4 regions of the Lysinibacillus sp. JNUCC-52 genome follow, and region 3 is predicted to be linked to each of the others. Evidence: riboswitches for the same ligand, from Rfam matches in the RefSeq annotation. Region 3 holds a riboswitch; each other region holds the start of a gene.
What was found. Region 3 has a riboswitch for cobalamin ahead of JNUCC52_RS01485 (hypothetical protein). Riboswitches for the same ligand answer to the same signal wherever they lie in the genome.

Region 1 (6,214 bases), 1.8 Mb from region 3:
ACTTCTAAAAAAATCGGCCATGTTAAATGAAATAAACTAAACTGGTCCGCCGAATGTTTCTCTCTTATCGCTTGTCCCAACAACTTCACTTCTCTCTATACTTTACATAAAAATCTATTGTATCTTATCACAGATTTGCCACTGTAAAGGATAGCTAATAAAAAAATATTTTGAATTGCTTACAAAAAAATCCCTCTCACTGAATTACTGTGAAAGGGTGGGCTATTAGCATAAGCAATTTTCTTGTAATTGCTGGCGTTTTTCTGTTGTTAAACCAAACTCTTTCTCTAAAAATACTGTTTTCGAACCATAACGACTATCAATAGCATCGAATGCAGCCTGTAAATAATCCTCACGTGCAGACATTAATGCATGGAACTGTTGTAATTCATGGTCATTAAAAGTATTTTGAATTGCTTGTGCCATTCGTTCTACCATGGGACGTAAATATATATTAGTATCTAAATAATCTTGCATAATAGTTTCTTCAGGGACATCTAATGCAAGCAAAATGAGGGCACCGCCAATTCCTGTTCGATCTTTTCCTACGGCACAGTGATGGACGAGGCCTAAATTATCTGGATTTTGAATTGTGGATATTAACTTTTTAAATGAAGCATTGTTAAATGGCATTTGTGCGTAAAAATCTCGGAACATCTCTGGGCTAACAACTTTATAAAAATTATGGCCACCAGTATTTGTCGGCATCTCAAACGCGTGATTGCCCTTTGCAGGTATATGAATATACTGTGCGCCCTTAAACGAGGGGTTAGGATTATTCAGTGCCTCGTGTTGATCGCGGTAATCAAAGATTGTTTTTACTCCTAATGCTTCAAAGCGCTCCTTATCCGCTGGGGTCATCTTACCTAGTGCAGCTGAGCGATAGAGCAATCCATTTTTAACTACTCTACCATCTCGGGCCTTATAGCCACCCATATCGCGGAAATTCAAGACTGCCTCAAACGGAATAACCTTCATGTCAAACTGTGTCATCCACTACGCCTCCCTTATTTAAGCAATCATCTATCTATACTTCTATTTTATAGAACAAATGAAGATAATACCAATTATCCAATGCCTTTTTGAAGAGATTGAGAGCGAATCGCCGATAAACATGGAGATAGCGACGATAGATGCTTCTGAATCGCCGATATACTTGGGAATGGCGCCGATAGATGCTCCTAAATCGCCGATAAACTTAGGAATAGCGCCGATAGATGCTCCTAGATCGCCGATAGACGCCTGAGAAGCCCGTGCGCCCGAGGAAAACAGAAGTGGAAAATACCGTTCACTGCAAAAAGTGTTAGATTGATTGCCATCAATCTAACACTTAATCTCTTTTGCCCAAGGGCTATTATTCTTTATCCTTATTTAAATAACTCAGGATATACTGATTTTGCTACCATCTCTACAGCTTCACCGATACGTGGACCTGGGCGATTTGAAATATCAGTATCAATATAATTTACCGCTTTATCTTGAATAGCAGTGATTGTATTCCATCCATCACGCCCAAGAATTTCACCTACTGCATCTTCTACATAGTTTACTGTTGTTAAAATAACTTGAGGATTTTTCGCAATAACATCCTCCTCAGAAACTTTTACCCATCCTGTTTGATCACCAAATACATTGTTCACATTCGCTGCATCAAGAATTTCTTGTTGGAAAGTACCAGCTGCTGTTGTATAAATATCTGGCTTAGGGCTAATTTCTAAGTAGACATTTTTCGGTGTTTCTACAGTTTTGACTTTTGCTTGTACATCTGCAATTTTCGCTTTAATACTTTCGTTTAACTGCTCACCTTTATCTTTAACACCCATCACTTCAGCAATTTGTTGAATATCTCCATATACATCTTCAAATGAAGCTGCTGATTTAATTACAAATACTTTTACGCCTGCATCTTCAAGACCTTTTAGCGCATCAAGTGTTTCGGCATTGCCTGTTGAATAAGCAATTACGACATCTGGCTTTAAAGCCACAATTCGCTCAGTGTTAAATGTCACAGAGTCTGAAACACGTTCAATATCTTTTGCTTCTTCTGGGTACGTATCATATTCAGTTGCGCCAATAACTTTATCTCCAACGCCTAGTGCAAATAAGATTTCTGTATTACTTGGTTGTAGTGACACAATCGTTTTTGGTACTGCATCAAATGCTACTTCGACATCGCGATCATCTGTCACTTTATAGCCTGTTTGCTCAGCTTGTTGTCCTTCTTTAGATGATGTATCGTCCTTTTTGGCTTCATCTGCTGTACCGCACCCTGCCAATACAAGTGCTAACATTAATATTGTAATCCATTGGAAATTAATTAGTTTCTTCACTTTACACATTCTCCTTCTTCTTCTTCATAGGGTATGATTTGCTTATAAACGGTATTTCAGCAATACCAGCTTGCTGATTCATGTATACAGCCATTACAAAAAATACATTCGCTAATAATCCTAAGTAATCGAAAAGAATTGCTGGTACTTCTCTTTCCTCAGAAACTTTATGTAGAACACGGTATGATTTTTTTGCCTCACTACGACATAAATGAAGCGCTGTTGCAGCCCCCGTTCCTTGTGGTAAAACAAAGTTCTGTATTTCTTCCTTTACATGCCCCACATAAAAATCATAGCGATCACTAAGCCATACTAAATCTTCTTCCGTTACTGCTAATTTGCCACGTACTGAGCCATTTACATGGTAGGCCATTGGCAAAATCGTCAATAAATCTGTCGCTACAACCTCAACTGCTTCTGCTTTTACAGCCGTTAATGCTACACCGACATGAGTTGTTAAACTATCCGTACGAATCTCAAAATCTACAGTAGATATTTTTTCACGCATGAATGGGTAGCAAGAATAACGAGCATCTTTTTTCATAACTAGTCCCTTCTTTCTTTCATGAACAGATTTTGCTTTATAGGTGCATAAAAAAACGCCGCTCCCTAGGAACGACGAAAATAGCATATATAGTGCCGCCCATGCGACATCGCTTATGTATTTGCCGTATATCCTCCTAGCTTCCGAAGAGTTTTTATACATTAAATAAAGGTCGGTCTCCTGGCTCGTACAGTTCGCTACCACTAATCAGTTGCGATATCATAAAACCTTCCCATCTTAGGACTTCCCCTTTTCGACAGTGGCATTTTTTATGATTCTTGTACTTACAGTTGCGGAAACAGCTTCGGTTTTACACCGAATTCCCGATTATGCTAAAGTTAGCACCATTATTCTGCAAGAATTATTCACTTGATTAGCAGTTTATCATATATTGATTTGAAAAAATAGTTGTGAGATTGTGGAATATTCGAAAATATATATACAAAACTTAGCACTATTTCTACATAGTGATTAGCTATTTGTTATTCCAGCCTAAAAATTCTGATTAAAATGGCTAGCTATAAAATTTTTTCAATAGCTTGCTCAATATCTAATTGTGAATCTGTTGGTTCAAAGCGCTCGACTGTATTTCCTTGATTATCTACTAAAAATTTTGTAAAGTTCCAACGAATGTTACGTCCATCTAAAAAGCTAGGTGCAATTTGGATAATAGCTTCAGCTAACATCTTTTCCTGCATATTCGCCTTACCGAATTCACGAAAATCTACTTCGTGCTTTAAATAATTGAATAACGGATGTGTCTCTTCTCCATTAACTTGAACTAGTTCAAAAATCGGGAAAGTTACCCCGTAGTTAAGCTGACAAAGTTGAGTTGTCTCAACTCCATCTTCTGGGTTCTGCTGTCCAAACTGATTACACGGGAAACCTAAAACAATGAAATTTCCCTTGCCATATTTATTATACATTTTTTGCAAATCTTCAAATTGATATGTAAAATCACATTGATTGGCGGTATTAACGATTAACATTGTCTTTCCTCGATACGTCTCCATTGATAAAATTTCACCGTTTGGCTTTTTCACTAAATAATTATAAATCCCCATTTTCTCGACCCTTTCTAATTTACAATATTTATCCTGTTACTATGCTATATACTGTTGCAGATTTACTTGTTTCCTCTTTATGGATAGTTTCTGGCTCTCACTTATACGATAGCTTACGTCAGTATATAAGACCTATCGAAAACTGAATCCATCCTCCTATTTTTATTATAATCAATAACTTTTCTTTCTTCAAAACAACACGCTTGGGCATAAAAATAGCCATCTCGCTATTTTAACGGATGGCGGTTTTATATTTCTTTTTGTATTTCATATCCTGCTCTTCATCTATTAATCGCTTTGCAATATCTAGTAAATTATGATCGTTCGTAGCATCAAACAACTTCTTAAAGGATACAATAATATCATATCGAATACGCGATGGTTGCTTTTCGTCAATACAAGTTTGGAACCTTTTTGCTAAATACGAAACAATTAAATCTCTTTGAACTTGTCCAGCAAGCCCAATTTGCCAAATTGCTTGCAGGGCATGCCTTGCTGTTACTGTTTTTTCATCATACGTGACTGCCCAAATTTTTAAAAAATCATCTAAAACACGTTCTTCCGGGTCACTTTTTGCTGCTAATGCACATAAAAACTGCGCTGCCCGTGCACGAGCATGTCCATCTGTATATGTAAGGGCTTTAATAAGTTGTTCCCACACTGCATATGTCCAATCTACTGGTTCTTGCATGATTTTTATTAATTTTCTATACGACTCGTATTCAATCTCACGGTCACGCTCTGCTAAATTACTAAAAAGTTGCAAAATCTCTTTTTCCATGATTTATCCCTACCTTCATTCTTTCAGAACGTTTTCAAATTTAAAATTTTTTTGTTACACTGTACTTAAAATTTAATGATAAAAAGGAGAGCTTATGAATAGATTTATAACTCGAAAGTTGATTATACGAACGCTAGCGATTATTTGCCTACTTGTAGCCGCATATTTTATCATACCTGTCTCCGTGCCAATTATTTTAGCAGGTGTTACAGCTTTTTTATTAGAACCCATTGTTATGTTCTTTAAACGAAAATGGAAAATGTCTCGAAAAATAGCTGTAGCTTTTATATACATAGTAAGCGTTATTTTTATTTCTATTATTTGTTACTTTACTATTACACAACTAATGTCGCAAATTATTTCCATTTCAAAGCAAGCACCTTACTATATTTCTAAATTATCCGAGATGTGGGGTCATATGCAAGAGAATATTTCAAAATATACAGAAGACTTTCCAACTGAAGTGAGTGCTTCACTTCAAAAAACGACAACCGACTTCATTGAGAAGGTTGAAGAATCTTTTTTAAACTTCTTTAATTATACCAAAGTTACGACCTTCTTTTCACAAATTCCAAGCCTCTTTATTAGTCTTCTCGTTTATATGATTGCCCTATTTTTATTTATGCTAGATTTACCAAAGTTAAAACAGACAACTTATAAATATTTAAAGCCATCAACTGAAGAAAAATTGAAAATTATTACTAATCGCTTAAAAGATGCATTTTTCGGTTTTATGAAAGCTCAAATTCTTGTTAGCTTTATTATAGCTGGTGTGACTCTTGTTGGTTTACTACTTATTCAACCGAAATATGTACTAGTCATGACCATTATTATTTGGATTATAGATGTTATCCCTTTCCTTGGCTCAATTATTATTTTAGCACCTTGGGGAACTTATCACCTCCTAATCGGTAATACAACGATTGCCATAAAGCTCTTTGTTCTTGCAGCAATCTTATTAATTATTCGCCGCACTGTCGAGCCTAAAGTAATGGGTGCTCACATCGGCTTACCCCCTTTGCCAACATTAATCGCGATGTTTGTCGGTTTGCAATTGTTTGGCGTCATTGGCTTACTCTTAGGGCCATTCATTATCATTCTTTTTTTCACCTTAAAAGAAACTGGTGTTATCAAATTCAATTTTAAAATTTAATAGAATGAAAATGTTTTTATTGCGCCTCAAAAGTCTAAAAGACACTCTCGATTTAAACAGAGAGTGCCTTTCATTATCGTCTATTTACTACAATTAAAATTTATGAATTAATAAACGCCATTGTTTAAGATGCGTTCGATTATTCCGCTACCTGCCTGGGGAATGCAAACAGCGGGCGCTAGCTACTCTTATTTTTTCTAAATAAAAATAGCATCCATTATCTAGTGATGATAATGGATGCTATTTAATAATATATTTAACTTTTTTGCTATTATAATCGTCTAATTAATAGAGGCTTATTGAATACGACCGAAGCCTACTAAGTATTGGTTCCACCAATCA
Region 2 (6,214 bases), 320 kb from region 3:
CCGCGTTCTGTAAGTATTGCTGCCATTTCCTCAGCCGTTAGTCTACCAACTAGATGTGGTAGACCTACCTCTGCAAGGCTTGAAGCGGCTGAATCTGTCACAACTGTCGCCGTCACAGCATAGCCCACTGACTGCAATTCAAGTGCAAGATTCCTTGCGTCACTCGTACCTGCTAACATGAAAATCATTTTACTAGCTCCTCGTTATGATGATGGTCATGATGGTGGTCATGGTCATGATGGTCGTGATCGTGATCGTGGTCGTGGTCATGATGGTGATGATGATGCGCATGTCCATGTACCGCCGCATAAGCACGATAATTTTCTAAATCTTGCATACCTGTTGATGTACCATTTACTGCTTGCTCAATACGGTTTAAAAGGACATTTTGCAAACGTTCATGGTAGCCAAAATAGTTAGCAATTTGAATATCACAGTCAGGATATTGCTTATTAAATTGCTCGCACATACCATTCATACGTTCCATTAAAATACCTGTGAATAAAAAGTACGGTAGCATAATAATTTTTTTCGCCCCTAGTTTAACGCAGCGTTCAATGCCTTCTTCAACACGAGGATCTGTCACGCCCATAAAAGCACTTTCCACATAAGGAACGTTCAGTTTTTCCCATAACAAACGAGTAATTTTATAAAAATCACCATTTGCAGCTGGGTCACTACCACCTCGTGCAATTAATAAAATGGCAGTATCCTTATGTTCTTCTTCAGTATTAAAGCCGATTTCTGCTAAGCGGTCTTCTAAAATAGCAAATATTTCATCATGAATACCGATTGTTTGCCCATAGGTAAATGTAATGTTTGGATAATGTTCACGTGCATGTTCGATTTCTGCAGGTATATGCATTTTTGAATGGCCTGCATGAAGTAGAATAATCGGAATTACATGGACCTCTGTAGCACCCTTGTTTATACAATTCGTAATACCTTCTTCTATGTTAGGAGAGGCAAACTCCAAAAAACATGTTTCAACTAAAAAACTTTTATCAACTCGAGGTGTCATTTGCTCGATAAACGTGCGCACCTCGTCGTTTCCTGCTGCTAAACGGCTACCATGGCCAACAAATAAAATTGCTTTCATTTTTTTATCTCCTCACTAGTCGCCGCACGGAGCTGGCTCTACTTTTATTTTTGACGACATATCTTGATACGTAAAATGCAATATTTTTTTCACCCGTTTGAAATATTTGAACAAGCGTTCATTTGGATGTGCATTTGCCTTGTATTCCTCAATAATGTCTGTAATAAGCGGAATAAGCTGTTCTGGCTCTAGCCCCTCTACAACGGGCTGTGCCGCATGGGCTGTACGCCCTACTGGCTTAGCGCCGATAAAAACATCAAATTTACTTTTTCGATAGACGATACCGATATCGTCAAACACTGCTCGATAGCACGCCATGCCACAGCCATTAAAACCAATATTTAAAGTTTTAGGCAGGGATAATCCACCAAGCTTATCTTGAATTTCCTCTGCATATGGAATTGAATCCGCCTTCTCTCCATAACAGAAATCACAGGCTTTTAATGACAGCACATCCCCTATTGGTGCAAGTAAAAAGCCTACTGCTCTTAACTTTTCAGTAATCATTTCAGGCTCTGTCGTCGGAATTTTCAAATGAATTTGATGGTCTGGTGTATATTCCATCGTGCCTTCATCTCCCACAACTTCAGCTAACGTCATCATTTGTTGTGGCGTGAAAAATTTATTTGCTACCCCTGGACTAACAGCAAGTTCAAAAATCGACTCCATTTTTTGCTGGACTAACTTTGTTGTTGTCTTTGTGACAGTTGTTCCTTTCACCATGGCAAGTGCTGTTGCTGCCATTTCCAATGATGATTTTTCTGGTACTGTTACAGGCGCAGGTGCTATTGCAATACTACTTTTCATCCGTCCTGCATTGGGATCTGCCGCAAAGTCTTGGCGTGCAGTACCTGTTTCTTGGTTCATTGCCCACGGTTCATTTTCTTCTCTTAAACGCTGGTGTGGACGTAAAGGCTGTTTTTCTTCTCCAAGTGTATATTTGCGCTGATAGCCACGCGGTGTAATCATTTTATTGTCATAGAAAAATGTCGATGAATTGCCAATAATTACTGTAGTTAACATGCCGATATCATGCTCGAGCATCTCTGCTAACGTTGTCATTGTTATTTCCTGACGATCTCGGTAGGCACTTTTCACAAGTCCTACAGGCGTATCAGGTGATCGATATTCTAGTAAAATTCGTTGCGCTTCTACAATTTGACGTGTACGGCGGCCACTTTTAGGGTTATATAGAGCAATGACAAAATCCGCCATCGCCGCAGCTTCCACACGCTTTGCAATTAAATTCCAAGGCGTTAAATGATCACTTAAACTAATCGTGCAAGAATCATGCATAATTGGTGCGCCTAGCAAACTTGCACAAGAATTAATAGCAGAAATTCCTGGCACAATCTCAACTTCAATCCCTGTTGCTTCCGTCCAACCAAGCTCAATGAGGACTTCATATACAAGTCCAGCCATTCCATATACGCCCGAGTCACCACTCGAAATAACCGCAACAATATTTCCAGCCTCGGCTTGACGAACTGCTTCTTGTGCACGTGACACTTCTTCTGTCATGCCAGTACTAACAATCGACTTTGCACTTACTAAATCTTGAATGAGCTCAACATATGTTTTATAACCGATAATAAATTCACTTTGTTGTAATGCCTCTACAGCACGGGTTGTAATATGCTTGAAATCCCCAGGTCCAAAGCCTACAACAAAAATCTTTCCTTTTTGCGCCATTTTTTACCCCTCTTTCACCTTATCGATGCCTTTGATGGCTGTTGTTTGCGGGGTACGCTGCAACGTACCTTCTGTCAAAGTAAACACATGCTCACTATGTAAAGAATCATCGTTTAAATCTTTTACAAGCGTTCTACCATGCTCTACTGTTGTCACACGATACCAATTTCCCTGTGGATACGCGATTACAACACATGCATCTTTGCATCTGCCATTACAACGCGTTCTTGTTGTATGTATTTCCTTATCGAGTGCTAATTTCTCTATTTCATCTCGTATGGCCAACGTAATTTCCTCAGCCTCTTTTTTCATGCAACTACTACCATTACAAATAAAAAGATGTGTTTTCATGCCCTCTAAGTTCCAAGTTGTCATTGCTGTTCTCCCCTCATTGACTTTTAGGAAAAAGAAAAAACCTTTACTCAACATCGAAGAGTAAAGGTTTTATAGAAGCCAAAATAAAAACGAATATACACGTATCCGCTCTCGCTTCACTTCTCCCTCCGAAAAGTTTGCATATCATCAACTAAGCAGGTTTCCTGACTTAAGCTTCCTCTTACTTTCGCGCCTTCCCAAGTTTCCAGTGGCATTGCGATTTCATCAGCTATTACAGTAGCGGGGGCTGTATCGGATTTACACCGATTTCCCTATTATCTCGAAGTCTATCGAGCACTTAATGATGGATTTATATTTAAATTTTGAAATGAAATGTTAATAAAACGAATATAAAACTGTTTCTATCATAGCCTATTATTTTTACTCTTTTCAACATTTCTTTTTTATTTATTAGATTTTTAATAAAATTTCAACAAATATTCCGTTAAAATTGATTGATTCTCTCTTACATTTATCTGAATTTTCTAGAATGTAATTCTATTAAAAAATCTTTTTACAAAAAAAGAATAGCTTATGATTGGAAAAACATGTTACACTTCTTCGTGAAAACTCACAATTTCATCTTTTTTCGGTGCGAAGTGTATACATTTCGCTTAAAAGGGAAGCCGGTTTAAGTCCGGCGCGGTCCCGCCACTGTATGAGGGAATTTTATAGAAAATGTCACTGTCCAAAGGACGGGAAGGCCTATAAAATGTTGATCTTAAGCCAGGAGACCTGCCGAAAAAATCGTGATCGTTTCAACCTACGAGGATAGGTGTGCGGCTTAGCAAATGACCATTAGTATTTGCTTTTTCAGCTATGCACTTTTTCCTAGACGGAGAAGTGCTTTTTTTATTGCGCATCCTACATTCGAAAATGACTGTGAAGGAGGAATGGTTTTGAAATTTTCATTTTGGAAACTTAGTTATTTCTTACTAGCTTTTTTACTAGTACCAAATCGAGCGTTTGCCATGCATATCATGGAAGGGTTTTTGCCGATTGAATGGGCGATTTTTTGGTGGGTCGTTTCGATTCCATTTATTATTTTAGGATTGCGTTCTATTCGTAAAACAATTGATGAAAATCCTGAAACAAAAATGATATTAGGCTTATCAGGTGCGTTTGCATTCGTTTTATCAGCACTGAAAATCCCATCAGTAACAGGAAGCTGCTCACATCCTACTGGTGTTGGTCTTGGTACGGTTCTTTTCGGGCCATTAGCAATGAGCGTAATCGGAACAATCGTTTTATTATTTCAATCTTTACTTTTAGCGCATGGTGGTATTACTACTTTAGGTGCGAATGCTTTCTCAATGGCGATTGTAGGTCCAATTATTGCGTATTATGTCTTTAAAGGTTCTCAAAAAATTGGTCTTTCATTTTCTATCGCTGTCTTTTTTGCCGCGATGCTTGGGGACTTAGGTACTTACGTTGTCACTTCAGTTCAATTAGCACTAGCTTTCCCTTCTGAAGTAGGAGGCTTTATGGCTTCATTCACAAAATTTGCAGGGATTTTTGCTTTAACACAAATTCCTCTCGCAATTAGTGAAGGAATTTTAACTGTTATCGTCATGAATTTCCTAAAAAAATACAATGTGAGCGAATTAAAGGCTCTTCGTGTTTTCTCAGCAAAGGAGGCACATTAGGATGAAGAAAAATTTACTGCTACTAGCTGTCGTTGTACTTTTAGCAATCATCCCCCTTTTCGTACAAAAGGGTGCAGAATTTGGTGGTGCTGACGGAGAAGCAGAAGCTGCAATCGGTGAAATTAATGCAGAGTATGAACCATGGTTTGAAAGCTTATGGGAGCCACCAAGCGGTGAAATTGAAAGCTTATTATTCGTATTACAGGCTGCGATTGGTGCTGGCTTTATCGGCTATTTTGTAGGCTATATGCGCGGCAAGCATAAGGAAGGTTAAACAATGTTACTCATTGATAAATATGCTTATATGAATAAACTAGCGACTGTTCATCCGTTAGAAAAAATGACGTTTTCCTTAGGGTTACTGCTATTATCGCTTATCGTGAAAGATGAACTTATTTCACTCATTACATTTATTGTAATGAGTGCTTTTATCATTTTATACGCAAAAATTCCCTTTTCATATTATGTAAAATTACTATTGTTACCAGGTTTTTTTCTACTATCTAGTTTAGTATCTATTTTGATTTCAATTGCACCAAATTCAAGTATACTACCAGCACATCGCTTTGCATTTTCACTTAGTCATTGGACCATTTTCATCGGTAATGCAAGTTTGATTACAGCACAGCAGTTATTGTTCAGTGTACTAGGTAGCATTAGTTGTTTGTACTTTTTAATATTAACAACATCGGTCCAATCTATTTGCCACGTATTACGACAATGGCATCTACCTGTTTTATTTGTAGAGTTAGTAGAGCTTACGTATCGATTTATTTTTATTTTTTTAAATAGCATGCAAAAAATCCATCTTGCGCAACAATCACGCCTTGGCTATCAATCACCTATGCAATGGCTTAGGTCGATTTCCATGCTCATTGCAGCATTGTTTGCCGAAATGTTTCAACGTAGTCGCGAACTTAATAATGCGATGCAGGCACGTGGTGGCGAATCGGTCTATTGGCAAGATAGTGTACGATACAGCAAGAAAAATTGGTTTGGAATGGTTATTATTTTTTTATTCCTCATCTTATATGGAGGTTTTTTCTCATGACTGAACTTTATTTTGAGCTTCAACAGTTATCGTATGCCTATGCAGACGGTACTGAAGCACTAACAGATATTACATTACAAATTCCAAAGGGGAAAAAAATCGCCATACTCGGTCATAATGGTGCTGGTAAATCAACATTATTTCAGCATCTAAATGGGATTTTAAAACCGACCGCTGGCAATATTACCTTTTGCAACGAAGCACTTAGCTATTCAAGAAAAGCATTATCAGCATTACGCCAACAAGTAGGCATCGTATTTCAAGATGCTGACAATCAACTTTTTTCAGGTACCGTAAAGCAAGACATCGCTTTCGGTCCATTAAATCTTGGCTGGTCACAAGAAAAAATCG
Region 3 (6,214 bases):
TGTTTTCAATCACACAAAAAATCCATAACTAATAATTATGAATTATTTACTACTATTTTAACATGAACGAGCACTATTAAACACGAAATGTTTTTTAGCTGAATCTGTTACAATGAGCGTATAGGAAAAATAGAAATGAGGATTTTTTATGTATAAAACGATTGGTGTGCTCGCACATGTCGATGCAGGAAAAACAACCTTTTGTGAACAACTACTCTTCCACACGAATAGTATTCAAACGCGCGGAAGAGTCGATCATCAAGATACTTTTTTGGATAATCATTCAATCGAGCAAGCTCGTGGCATTACCATCTTTGCTGAACAAGGGAGGATGGAAATTGGAAGTGATATCTATACGTTAATAGATACGCCTGGGCATGTCGACTTTTCACCTGAAATGGAACGTGCAATTCGTGTAATGGATTACGCTATCATTATCGTAAGCGCTGTAGAAGGTGTACAAGGTCATACTGAAACAGTGTGGCAATTGCTACGCCAATATAACGTACCAACCTTCTTCTTTATAAATAAGATAGATCGTGAGGGTGCTGATGTGGGTGCCGTTGTGGGACAGCTTCAAAAAGAATGTTCGGAGCATGTACTTTTAATAAACGATCCATTGTGTGCAGATTACGTACCAAACCACATTGCTGAGTGGCTAGCTGAGCGTGATGAACAACTACTCGATGCCTTTTTGACAGAAACTCTCGATGCACAAACATGCCTAATGCAGTTGCAAAAGTTCATTAAACAAGAGCAAGCATTTCCTTGCTTTACTGGTGCTGCTTTAAAGGATATTGGAATAAAAGAATTTTTATCACAGCTACCCCTACTTACAGAAACGCAATTCGACCATCAACGACCATTTCAAGGTGAAGTATTTAAAATCCGTCATGATGGCATGCAACGTTTAACCTTTATCAAAGCTTTAGAAGGAACTTTACATACACGCCAAGACTTTACATTTGGTGATATGACTGAAAAAGTAACTGAAATCCGCTTATATAATGGAAGTCGTTTTGTCACAACACAAAAAGTGCAAGCTGGAGAAATTTTCGCTGTAAAAGGGCTAAGTCTAGCAAAAATCGGTGATATTTTAGGTAGTACAATGACTCCTCAGCCATATGAGCTAGTGCCGACTTTACAAGCTAAAGTACAGTATGATGGGCAGCAGCATATAAAAGAAGTATTACAAGTATTCCGTTTGCTCGAAGCCGAAGAACCGTCGTTGCGCGTCGTATGGCATGAGAAGTTTCAAGAAATCCATGTACATATTATGGGTGTTATTCAGCTTGAAGTGCTTGCTGAAGTGTTAAAAAGTCGCTTTTCACTTACTATTACTTTTGGTGAACCTAAAATTTTATATATGGAAACAATTGCAACAACTGTAACAGGATACGGTCATTTTGAGCCGTTAAAACATTATGCAGAGGTTCACCTATTAATGGAGCCAAATATTCGAGGTACAGGAAACACGTTTGTTAACGCTTGTCATGCTGATGATTTATCAGTTGGCAATCAACGACTAATTGAAAAACATCTATTTGAGCGAGAGCATCACGGTCTTTTAACAGGCTCCCCCGTTACGGATATACGCTTCACCCTTTTGACAGGACGTGCCCATATCAAGCATACAGAGGGAGGCGATTTCCGCGAAGCAACTTTCCGTGCACTTCGACAAGGGCTGGAACAAGCCGAAAATATATTGCTTGAACCGTATTATCGCTTCAAATTGAAAGCATCGAATGATTTTATCGGTCGTATGATGAACGATATCCAGCAAGCAGACGGTACATTTGATGCACCCGTCTTAACAGAGGAACAAGTAACATTAACAGGACGCGTTCCTGTTGCAACATTTATGCATTATAGTACTACTTTCGCTGCTTATACGAACGGCAAAGGATCAATATCGTTACAATTTGATGGCTATGATAAATGCCATAATAGTGAAGAAGTAATAGCGCAAATCAATTACAATAAGCAAGCTGATCCCGACTATTCATCGTCTAGTATTTTTTGTGCGAAGGGTAAGGGCTATTCCGTTCCTTGGTATGACGCAAAAGAAGCCATGCATTGCTTGTAATTAAACAACGACACACATTTCTATAGCAACACAGCGATTTTTAGTGGTTTATCGGCGGTTTCAACGGTTCTATCGGCGATTCCTAGGCTTTTATCGGCGGTTTCAAAAGTTATCCGCAATATCCATCAATATTATTCTCCTTAAAAAATAACTGAAGGCATCGAGAACATCTCGATGCCTTTTATATTTCCTATAAAGCTTTCTTTACTTTCGCAACAAAGCTATTTGCCGATTCCACAATTACATAACCATTACTATTCGTAAAATCTACAAGAACCGTGCCAGGTTTACTCTTTAAAATTTGTAATTGCTCGATCAGTTGAAGCAATAATTGATGACCATTACCTCGTGGGTGCCAATTTAAATGATAGTCATTTAATTCTTTCACACTTTCAAGAAAGTGTTGGTATTCATGCTTTACATATTTTATTAAATCTAATATTTTATTAGTATCTTGATTTGTATGAACGACTAACGACAAGTCTTCTAAATAGGTAATATAAAAACGCATAACCATTGAGCATAGTAAATCATTGACTCGCGCAGCACTTAAAATAGGTTTCGGCTCTATATTCAGCCTATCTAAATTTGGTTTCGCACGAATCGAATCAATACGTGTTATTAAATGATACGCCTCACCATTGACCTCATAAACAATTGGATTTGTTGGCATGTACATCATAAAGCCGTTCTTTTTCGTTTTGAGCTCGTCCGCCACGCTTGCTTTAGCAAAAAGACAACCGTCATACACCTCATTTTGAATCCAAATGATATCTTTGTTAAAAAATATTTGATTAAATAAACGTTCGTTACGAATAAGTCCTGATGCTAAAAACTGATCAACAAGAGCTTCAATGACCATTCTAGTTTTAGGCTGCTTGGCAACTTCAACTCGTGACAGTTTACAAATCTTCATATCTACATATTGCTTTTCTTGTGTTGTACATACATGAATATTCGTCATACGTGCACCTCAGTTCGTACATATTTTCAAAACAAATGTTGCGATCACATAAAAATACGGATTTCCTGCTTTGAGAGGAAATCCGTCGTTCAGCTAATCATTATCATTCATCAAGCAGCATCAAACAATGAACCAATGGGAGATATTTGGCTCGATGCCGTATATCCTTAATTCCTTTGGTATTGGTCGTTTGACGTACTGTGACGAACAGAACATTCTGCTTTGTCAACATGCCACCTCCTATTCCTCGTAGGGTTATGGTGTGTACTCGTAACAGGCAGGTCTCCTGACTTATGGTCACAGCTTCTTTTCCCCTTCCCGTCATTTAACAGTGGTATACGAAAAGAAAACTCACATTTACAGTTGCGGGACAGTGTCGGACTCGCACCGACTTCCCTTTTCAGTAAATTGCACGCAATTTACACCTATTACTACACGCTATTTTGTTGAGATAAATAGTAAACTCACTAGTATACTATTAAATCATATTGTAAAGTAATGGAATTTTAAAGTCAATCAACAGAAAACGGTATCTAATTGTTTTCTGCTGCGAAAAAACGAAATATTATTCACCTTCCATTGCTTGGAATAGCTTTTGTGCATAGCTATCAGTGAAATGAAATCCATCTTGTTCCTTGTGCTGTTCATCGACAATTTCTCCAGCTCTCATTACATATATCCGTTCACTTAAATAAGAAACAGCTTTTAAATCATGCGAAATAAATAAAATAGCCATGTTTCTTTCTTTATTCAACGCCATTAATAAATCAATAATTTCTCGCTGAATTAAACGATCTAAGCTTGAAACAATTTCATCGCACACTATCAATTTCGGTTCTACAAGAATTGAGCGTAATAAATTTACTCTTTGCTTCTCACCACCACTAAGTTCAGAGGGCAAAGCATATAAAACATCGTTTGATAACTTAACTTTCGCAAGCATCGTTTGTAAATAGCTGTCCGTCACCACTTTTTGATGTTGCAATGGCTCTCTTAATAGTTGCTTGACTGTCCACATAGGGTTTAGAGCATTACTTGCATTTTGGAATATAATTTGGCAATTTTCATAAAAGGACTTTCGATTTTTCTTAGTGATGTGTTGTTGTTGAAAATGGACGGTCCCTTTATTAGCTGACTCTAGCTGCATAATGACTTTCGCTAAAGTACTTTTACCGCTGCCACTCTCTCCAACTAGACCGACGATTTCACCTTCTCCTACAGAAAGATTTATATTTGCTAATACTTGCTGACCTGCTCGAAAGCTTTTACTTATATTTTCAACCTGAAGCAATACATATACGCCTCCTAAAAATGATTTGCGACAAGCCGTAGCGTATACGGATGTTTAGGCTGCTCAAAAATTTCTGTCGCTTGCCCCTTCTCAACGATTTCTCCATCTTTCATCACTACTATGTTATTCGCTAGTGAAACAGCAACCCCTAAATCATGAGTAACCAGTATAATAGTTGTCCCTAGCTGCGCATGAAGTTTTTTTAATAATGTTATAAAGTGTTGTTGATGCAGCATATCTAGTGCAGAAGTTGGTTCATCTGCTATTAATATGTCTGGCTCATTATACAATGCACAAGCTAACATACAGCGTTGTAGCATACCACCTGACAACTCAAATGGATAGCTTTCTAATATATCTACTGATAAGTTTAACTCCTTTAATATAGCGGTCATTTTAGAGAGAAACCTCTCTTTGTCATCACCCACTCGTAAGGCAGTAAACATATACAATTGTTGTTTCATTTTTTGCGTAGGTGAAAAGCTATTTGTGGCATCTTGAAAAATCGTGAAAATATGCTTTGACCTTAATAACAACCTATCTTTTTTTGACATCGTCAGCATATTTTCCCCATTAAAGAAAACTGCACCCATTGCCTCAGTTTGCGGCGGGAGCATCCCTAAAATAGCTGATATTGTTGTGCTTTTCCCACTGCCACTTTCACCGATAACTGCGGTAATCTCGCCTTTCGGGACAGTTAACGAAATATTGTGGATGAGGTTTTTATCGTTCACTTGAACAGTTAGATTATCGATACTAAACATGGGATCGTTCTCCTCCTTGTTTGAAAGTGGTCCCGATCGCTTGTACACATAATATCGTCACAAAAATCAGTATTCCAGGAAAAAGACCGATCCACCAAGCCCCAACAAGTAAATCATTTTGCGCTGTGTACAGCATCGTTCCCCATGACGGGATTGCTGGCGGCACACCGATGCCTAAAAAGCTTAAAGACACTTCCGTAAAAATCGCACCTGCGAAGTTAAATATTGTCACGACAAAGATAGCAGGCACACTATTTCGTAATAAATGACCAAATAATATTTTCCATAATGGGGTACGAAACATTGTAGCCATTTGGACAAATTCCATTTCCTTTAAGCGAATAAACTCAGAGCGAACGATTCGAGCTGTAACAAACCAACCTGTGAAACCTATAATCATGGCCATTCGCCAAACACTTCCTTGCATAATTGCTTGCAGGGCAAGTACAATTACTAAGGATGGAATCGTTAAAAAGGCCTCCAAAATGCGCATCATAATGACATCAATGGCACCCCCAACAAAACCGCTAATACCACCGTAGATAATGCCTATAATGCTTGAAATTACGACTGACACTATGGCGATGAAAAGCGTAACTTTCCCCCCAACAAGTATCCGTGATAAAACATCTCTGCCTAGCTGATCTGTACCAAGTATATGTGTAAGATTTGGTGCTTCATAAATATGATTCATATCCATTGCATTTGGCTCAAAAGGTGCCAACAGTGAGGAGAAGATGGTAGTTCCTAATATAATGCAAAGAAGCGCAAGCCAAACGAGTGGCATCTTCCGTTGTTTTCTCATACTAATTTTCCTCTTCTCAATCTTGGGTTGATGCAAATCATTAAAACGTCGATTACAAATAAGCAAATGACCACCACAACACCAATAATCAGAATGGCTCCCATAAGTACAGGAAAATCCTTAACCATAACGGATTTCACAAGCAATGAGCCTAATCCTGACCAGCCAAAAAGTGTTTCAACTACTATGGAACCACCAAAGAATGAAGGAATCGTCACACCAATATAATTGATATACGGAATAACAGAATTCCGTAGTATGAGTTTTCTTATTTGTCGGTCTGGAACGCCATTTGCACGCGCAA
Region 4 (6,214 bases), 990 kb from region 3:
GTAAGTAGAACCCTTTTGTGAAAAGAAGTCATATGTTGAACCTTCATTACGAATACCATTCATTACGATTGGATTCACTTCTTCTTCAGGGAACATTGGATCAAAACCAACATTCATTAACGCTTTATTGGCATTATAGCGAACATATGCTTTTACTTCAGGTGATAACCCTGTTTCTGCATAAATATCTTCTGTATAATTCATTTCATTTTGATATAAATCCAGCAATAATTCATATCCCCATAAAGTCAACTCTTCTTGCTTTTCCTTCGAAAATTGCTTATATAAATTTTGTGCGAAAAAGCCTACTGCCACACCGTGGATGGATTCGTCACGTAAAATAAGGGAAATAATTTCTGCACTATTGCGAAGAAAGCCTTGTCCGCCTAAGTACAATGGATAGAAGAAACCAGAGTAGAATAGGAACGATTCTAGCATTACGGACGAGAACATCGCTTTCCATAAACTTTCTGAATCCCCTTCTTCAATGCCATTATAAATATCCGCAATTTTATTTGCCTTATATTGTAGGTATTCGTTTTTCTTAACCCATTCAAATAGCGCGTCAATTTCTTCATTTGTACAAAGCGTTGTGAAAATATAAGAATAAGATTTTGCATGGATTGCTTCAAAAGCATCAAATACAGTAAGAACAGCCTTTTCTTGAAGGTCCGATGTATATGCAGCAACACGGTTCATCCCAATATTCGTTTGAACTGTATCAAGTAATGTTAAGCCTGCAAATACTTTCTTATACGTATCTTGGTGTTCGAAGTTTTTCCACTGCTGAATATCCTTACTTACCGCAATTTCCTCTGGAAACCAAATTTGTTTCCATTGTTGGTCCCAAAATACTTGTGCGAGTTCACTCGTTGACTTATTCCAATTGACCGCTTCGTAAATTATATTTGACATGCGACACACTCCTCTAAGCTTTGCAAACGTTGACGGACATAATAAACTGATTTAATTCCCTTTACCCAAGCGTAAATGTAAATTTTCGCTAACTGTTCCGTTGTCCAGTTATCCGTGACATACAGCGTCATCGAAATCCCTTGGTCTACGTGTTTTTGAGATGCTGCGTATAAATCGATTAAATCATATGGATTCACATCATATGCTTCCACATATAAATGACTGTTGTCATTTGTTAAATGTGGCATTGGATAAATTGTTCGACTATCCGCATAATCACGCACCTCTACACGCTCCGTACTTGGTGCAATTGAAGCTGTACAGCTACGAATATATGAAATACTACCAGTTGGTGCAATAGCTAGACGATAAGAATGGAATAAACCATATTCCATAACATCCTGCTTTAATGTTTCCCACATTTTCGATGTCACGATTGGAATATTTCCTAATGCTTTTAATACAACTGGTGAAAGCTCTTCTTCAATTTTATTAACATATTGATCAAAATAAACGCCTGACGCATAATCACTATCCTCAAAACGGTAGAACGTTTCGCCTCGTTCCTTAGCAATCTCCATCGATGATTTAAGTGAATAATAGTTCATCGCTTCCATAAAGCTATCCATAAAAGCAATTGAATCTTTAGAGCCATACATAATCCCTTCTGTAACAAGATGACCATGCAGATTCATACATCCAAGCCCTACAGAATGCATTAACTTATTGGCTTTAGCTACAGGCGGTACATTCGTGATGTTCGTCATTTGCGACACATTCGTTAAAAGATGCATTGCTGTATCTACTAATGTACCAAAATCACTTACTTTACTTGCGGCATGTATATCAATTGAGCCTAAGTTACACGATACATCTAGTCCGTATTCATTTGATTCATTTTGGTCAGTAATGATACTTGTTTCTTGTACTTGTAAAATTTCTGTACATAGGTTCGACATTTTTACACGACCTATATTTTTGAGTGGATGTACATCGTTGACATTATCATCAAAGATTTCGAAAGGATAGCCTGATTCAAATTGCGCTTTTTTCACTTCTGTATATAATCTGCGCGCATTCAAGCGTTTAATCTTACGGATATTAGGATTATCTAGTAGCTCATAATACATCTCTGTAATGGAAATTTCAGACATTCGTTTCCCGTATTCTTTATAAATATCATATGGACTGAACAACACAATATCTTTATCACGTTTCATCAGTTCAAAGAAAATACTTGGAATAATAATACCTGTTGATAGCGTTGCAAGTCGGATTTTATCATCAGCATTTGGCTTTTTCGATGAAATAAAATTCTCAATATCAGCATGGAAAATATTTAGGTAGACAACGCCAGAGCCGTTACGTTGTCCAAGCTGATTGGAATAGCTGAAGGAATTTTCTAAAAGTTTAGCAACTGGAATCACACCACTTGCACGATTTAAAATTTCTTTAATTGGATCTCCTAATGGACGTAAATCTGTTAAGTTTACCCCTACTCCACCGCCAAGGCGTGATAGCTCTAAACAATAACCAATATTTTCAGCAATACTATTCATTGAATCATCCATTGAAAGTTTAAAGCAGCTTACTAATTCGCCACGCGCTTTTTTTCCACTATTTAATGCGGTTGGCGTTGCTGGTTGATACGCCTCCATCATTGCTTCAACGGAACGTTCTGCTAAAACCGTGTTCCCTTGTGCTAAATATAAAGCGATGATAACAATACGATCCTCATATTTTTCTAAAATTTCTTCCCCGTCACGACTTTTCATTGCGTAACTATCGTAAAATTTACTTGCACTCATAAAAGATGGGAAGCGGAAATTGTAATCGTATGCTTTTTTGTATAAGTGTTTAATAAAATCTATCTCATACATGTCGATAAACTCTTTCTCGTAATAACCTTCATCGACTAAATAGCGTATTTTCTCCTCAATATCAATAAAATAACGTAGACGCACATTTACATATTCTAAAAAATAACGGCGTGTTGCTTCACGGTCCTTTTCAAGCTCTAATTGACCCGTCGTGCTATAGCGATTAAGCACCTCATTATTAAGCTTTAAGTATGTTTTCATCCCTTCACCCTCGTTTCATAAAACGTTTGTATTACTTCATAATCAGCCTGATATCCACGTAAATCTAATTTACGCACTAGCGGGACCTGGTAGGTTTCTGCAATTTTTTCGCCAGCTCCACCAAACACATGGTGCCCAAAATTACTATTACCACTTACAGCTACTCCCTTGCAATATTCCTTGTTTTGCTCTAAAAAGCGAGCTACTTTTGCAGGAATATCACCTAAGCCGTCCGTGTATGTAATTAATAGAAAGGGCTCAGTCAGCAACAATCCATCATAAATTTCAATAGATTCCCCATCTAATTTCGTCACAATACTTCGCACATTACCTGTACGACTAGCATAAACGATCATATTGCAATCATCTCAATTTGAGAAACAATTTCTTTGACATCTCCTATAAATGTGTCATTTACTTCAAGAACAGGCACACTTAAAAAACCTGCGTCCATAATTTTTTGTTTTGCTTGCTCATCGTGATCAATATTCACAATTTCTGCTTCAAGTCCTGCACGTTGTAATTCCGATTTGACCCAAAGACATTTTGGGCATATAGTTTTCGTATAAAGTTTCATTTTAAATTCCCTCTTTTCATAATATAAAAAGGCTATCTCTTGGGAGAGACAGCCTAAGTTAGAAACGTAAAAAAACAAAAAAATCGTCACGTCCCCATTTCTTATTCCCCGAAGAAAGGTTGAATTGTTTTATTATAGGCAGGTCTCCTGGCTTTGCTTCATTCTCTGATATCCTTCCCATACGAATGCACAGTGGATTAAATCATCGTCAGCTTAACAGTTGCGGGGACAGCGTCGGATATACCGAACTTCCCTATTAAACTACATATAGTAGTACCTATATAAAACTAACACAATATATTGTTGTTGAACACAATTAAGTGTACCATCCTTCAAGTAAAAAGTAAATCAAGAAAAGCGAATTCTTTATAGTGTAACTTTTCACTATTTTCTTTAGGAACAACAAACGGTTAATAAATGAAAAATGACTAGCTAGGTTAGTATAATTAATAATATCGTCAATAGTTCTAAAGAATGATAGACGGTTTTCCATGATAAGCTTTATCAAATGTTAAGCAATTATTATTCTACCTACTGAAGCCTAAATTAAACTGCGTATTATATTTAATATGTACTTATATAATTTTATAGCTGTTATCATATTTTAGCCACTATCGTAAGCCCTATAACTTCTATTCAATTTTTCATTATACACACAAAAAAATATTAAAATAGATTTGCCGTTTGTTAGATATCATTTATGCTAGTTCAGATTAGAATGAAGTGTATTTATTCGTGGCTATTCTGTTCGCTATATTGATATAAAACAAATAACCATCTGACATCAATGGAATATCGACATCAGATGGCAATATAGACTTTACAATAGTTAATCGTAATTTATTAACCTGTTCAGTTATTGTGCGGGAATAAATGATTCGACAATGGCAGCTAAAGCTTGAATGGTATCATAGCTATCACCTGGAAACTCCGATTGTGCAAATTCAACTTGCAGTTCCTCACATAATCGATGACATTCATATCCGACTTCAAAATAGGACTCAATATCCGCTGAAAGTGAAAGAAGCTCACATGTGACGATACCTTGAGCACCCTCGCCTTGCAATGAATTAATTTTATCTTTTACATTTGGACCTAGCCAGTCACCTTTCCCATGACCACTTCGATATGTAACATGCCAGTTCGCAATTTGTGCTTCTTTAGAAATGGCTTCGGCTAATTCGGAAAACTGGCGCACATAGTGCTCGTTTCTTTCAGGGTCAATAGGCTGACTATGGACTGTATATAAAACATGCGTCTGTGCTCGTTTTTCAGCAGGAATCCATTCAAATGCACGTTGAACACGGTCTTTATAAACAGCAAGTAAATCATGATTTAAATGCCAATTTTTCGCATGGATAACTTTAACGTCATGAGAAGCTAATAACGTACTAACTTCATCATGAAACGCTGATGCCCCTGTAGACATAATCGGATTTACAGGTAGTGTTATAAAAGTTGTAATACCATCTCTAAGCATTGTGTTAACAACATCTGGAATATAAGGTTCTGTATGTTTGTATGCGTTATATACTTTTACAGGCTCTGTTACACGTTGCTGTAAAGCATGTTCCAGCCCTTTAGCAATACGTCCCGTATTTGCTGCTAATGGATCAATACCACCTAATTTTTTAAATTGTGCCGTCACATTTTCAATTACATGAGGTGGTGGTGTTTTACCTTTCATTATATGTGTAAAATAAGGTGTTACATCGTCTAAAGATTTCGGTGCGCCATATGCGTAATAAATTATACCAATCATTTTTTAGTCTCCTTTTCTTCAATAGATTAATGTATATAGTGTTGTAGTTTTAGTTCTAATTTCTTTTTAAAAATAGCCTACGATTTTTCACAAGAACTTGAGCACAATTTTATCGGCGTAAAGATTGGATTTCCGTCTTGCATATAAATTTCCGCATCTATTTCAAAAATTGATTGAAACATTTCTTTACATAATACACAATGTGGTGAATCATCGTAATAGATTTTGCCTTTCTTTAATACAATCAGACGTTCGCTATTTTGTGCCGCTTGGTTAATATCATGTAACACCATTATAACGGTCATATTGTATTTTTGATTTAACTCTTTTACAAGCTCCATCACTTCTAATTGGTGTGCAATATCTAGATATGTTGTTGGTTCATCTAGAAGCAACACTTTGGGATGCTGTGCTACAGTCATTGCGATCCAAGCACGTTGACGCTCACCCCCAGACATCGAAGGTAGTACCCGATTTTGTAAGTCTTTCAGTCTAGTTACGTCAATCGCCCAATCAACAATTTCTTTATCCTCTTTAGACAGGACCGTCTTTCCTCCGCTATGTGGATGACGCCCAAACTCTACTAACTCACGCACTGTTAAATCTAATTGATGATTATTCATTTGCGGGAGCATCGTTAGTGTTTTAGCTACTTCTTTAGACTTCATTTCATGAATGTTACGCTCATTTAAAAAAACTGTCCCACTATTTGGTTTTAAAAGACGTGATATTACACGTAATAATGTTGATTTCCCCGAGCCATTCGGACCTATTAAACTTACAACTTCCCCTTCATTAATTTTCAGGTTAATATCATTTAATCGAAATTGAGTGAACTCATGTTGATACTGTATGTGCTCAGTTCGTAGCAATGGAATT

Region 1: linked by a shared signal. The riboswitch ahead of JNUCC52_RS15450 (hypothetical protein) and the one ahead of JNUCC52_RS01485 (hypothetical protein) in region 3 are both predicted to bind cobalamin.
Region 2: linked by a shared signal. The riboswitch ahead of JNUCC52_RS22795 (energy-coupling factor ABC transporter permease) and the one ahead of JNUCC52_RS01485 (hypothetical protein) in region 3 are both predicted to bind cobalamin.
Region 4: linked by a shared signal. The riboswitch ahead of JNUCC52_RS06475 (glutaredoxin family protein) and the one ahead of JNUCC52_RS01485 (hypothetical protein) in region 3 are both predicted to bind cobalamin.

Annotation. Positions count from the first base shown of each region.
Region 1 is NZ_CP065546.1:3,109,105-3,115,318, reverse strand. It holds gene JNUCC52_RS15465 (MATE family efflux transporter) at 1-80, opposite strand, end outside; gene JNUCC52_RS15460 (tyrosine-protein phosphatase) at 226-993, opposite strand; gene JNUCC52_RS15455 (ABC transporter substrate-binding protein) at 1,368-2,330, opposite strand; gene JNUCC52_RS15450 (hypothetical protein) at 2,332-2,874, opposite strand; cobalamin riboswitch at 3,028-3,238, opposite strand; gene JNUCC52_RS15445 (glutathione peroxidase) at 3,393-3,938, opposite strand; gene JNUCC52_RS15440 (hypothetical protein) at 4,171-4,719, opposite strand; gene ytvI (sporulation integral membrane protein YtvI) at 4,814-5,872, shown strand; gene JNUCC52_RS15430 (C40 family peptidase) at 6,169-6,214, opposite strand, start outside.
Region 2 is NZ_CP065546.1:4,607,084-4,613,297, reverse strand. It holds gene cobK (precorrin-6A reductase) at 1-188, opposite strand, end outside; gene JNUCC52_RS22810 (sirohydrochlorin chelatase) at 185-1,099, opposite strand; gene cobJ (precorrin-3B C(17)-methyltransferase) at 1,115-2,791, opposite strand; gene JNUCC52_RS22800 ((2Fe-2S) ferredoxin domain-containing protein) at 2,795-3,166, opposite strand; cobalamin riboswitch at 3,304-3,483, opposite strand; cobalamin riboswitch at 3,740-3,923, shown strand; gene JNUCC52_RS22795 (energy-coupling factor ABC transporter permease) at 4,066-4,812, shown strand; gene JNUCC52_RS22790 (energy-coupling factor ABC transporter substrate-binding protein) at 4,814-5,086, shown strand; gene cbiQ (cobalt ECF transporter T component CbiQ) at 5,090-5,863, shown strand; gene JNUCC52_RS22780 (energy-coupling factor ABC transporter ATP-binding protein) at 5,860-6,214, shown strand, end outside.
Region 3 is NZ_CP065546.1:244,906-251,119, reverse strand. It holds gene JNUCC52_RS01490 (elongation factor G) at 149-2,086, shown strand; gene JNUCC52_RS01485 (hypothetical protein) at 2,277-3,050, opposite strand; cobalamin riboswitch at 3,310-3,494, opposite strand; gene JNUCC52_RS01480 (ABC transporter ATP-binding protein) at 3,616-4,341, opposite strand; gene JNUCC52_RS01475 (ATP-binding cassette domain-containing protein) at 4,356-5,105, opposite strand; gene JNUCC52_RS01470 (ABC transporter permease) at 5,098-5,910, opposite strand; gene JNUCC52_RS01465 (ABC transporter permease) at 5,907-6,214, opposite strand, start outside.
Region 4 is NZ_CP065546.1:1,232,189-1,238,402, forward strand. It holds gene nrdF (class 1b ribonucleoside-diphosphate reductase subunit beta) at 1-915, opposite strand, end outside; gene nrdE (class 1b ribonucleoside-diphosphate reductase subunit alpha) at 903-2,996, opposite strand; gene nrdI (class Ib ribonucleoside-diphosphate reductase assembly flavoprotein NrdI) at 2,993-3,352, opposite strand; gene JNUCC52_RS06475 (glutaredoxin family protein) at 3,349-3,573, opposite strand; cobalamin riboswitch at 3,694-3,869, opposite strand; gene JNUCC52_RS06480 (ferrochelatase) at 4,430-5,335, opposite strand; gene JNUCC52_RS06485 (ABC transporter ATP-binding protein) at 5,413-6,207, opposite strand; gene JNUCC52_RS06490 (FecCD family ABC transporter permease) at 6,194-6,214, opposite strand, start outside.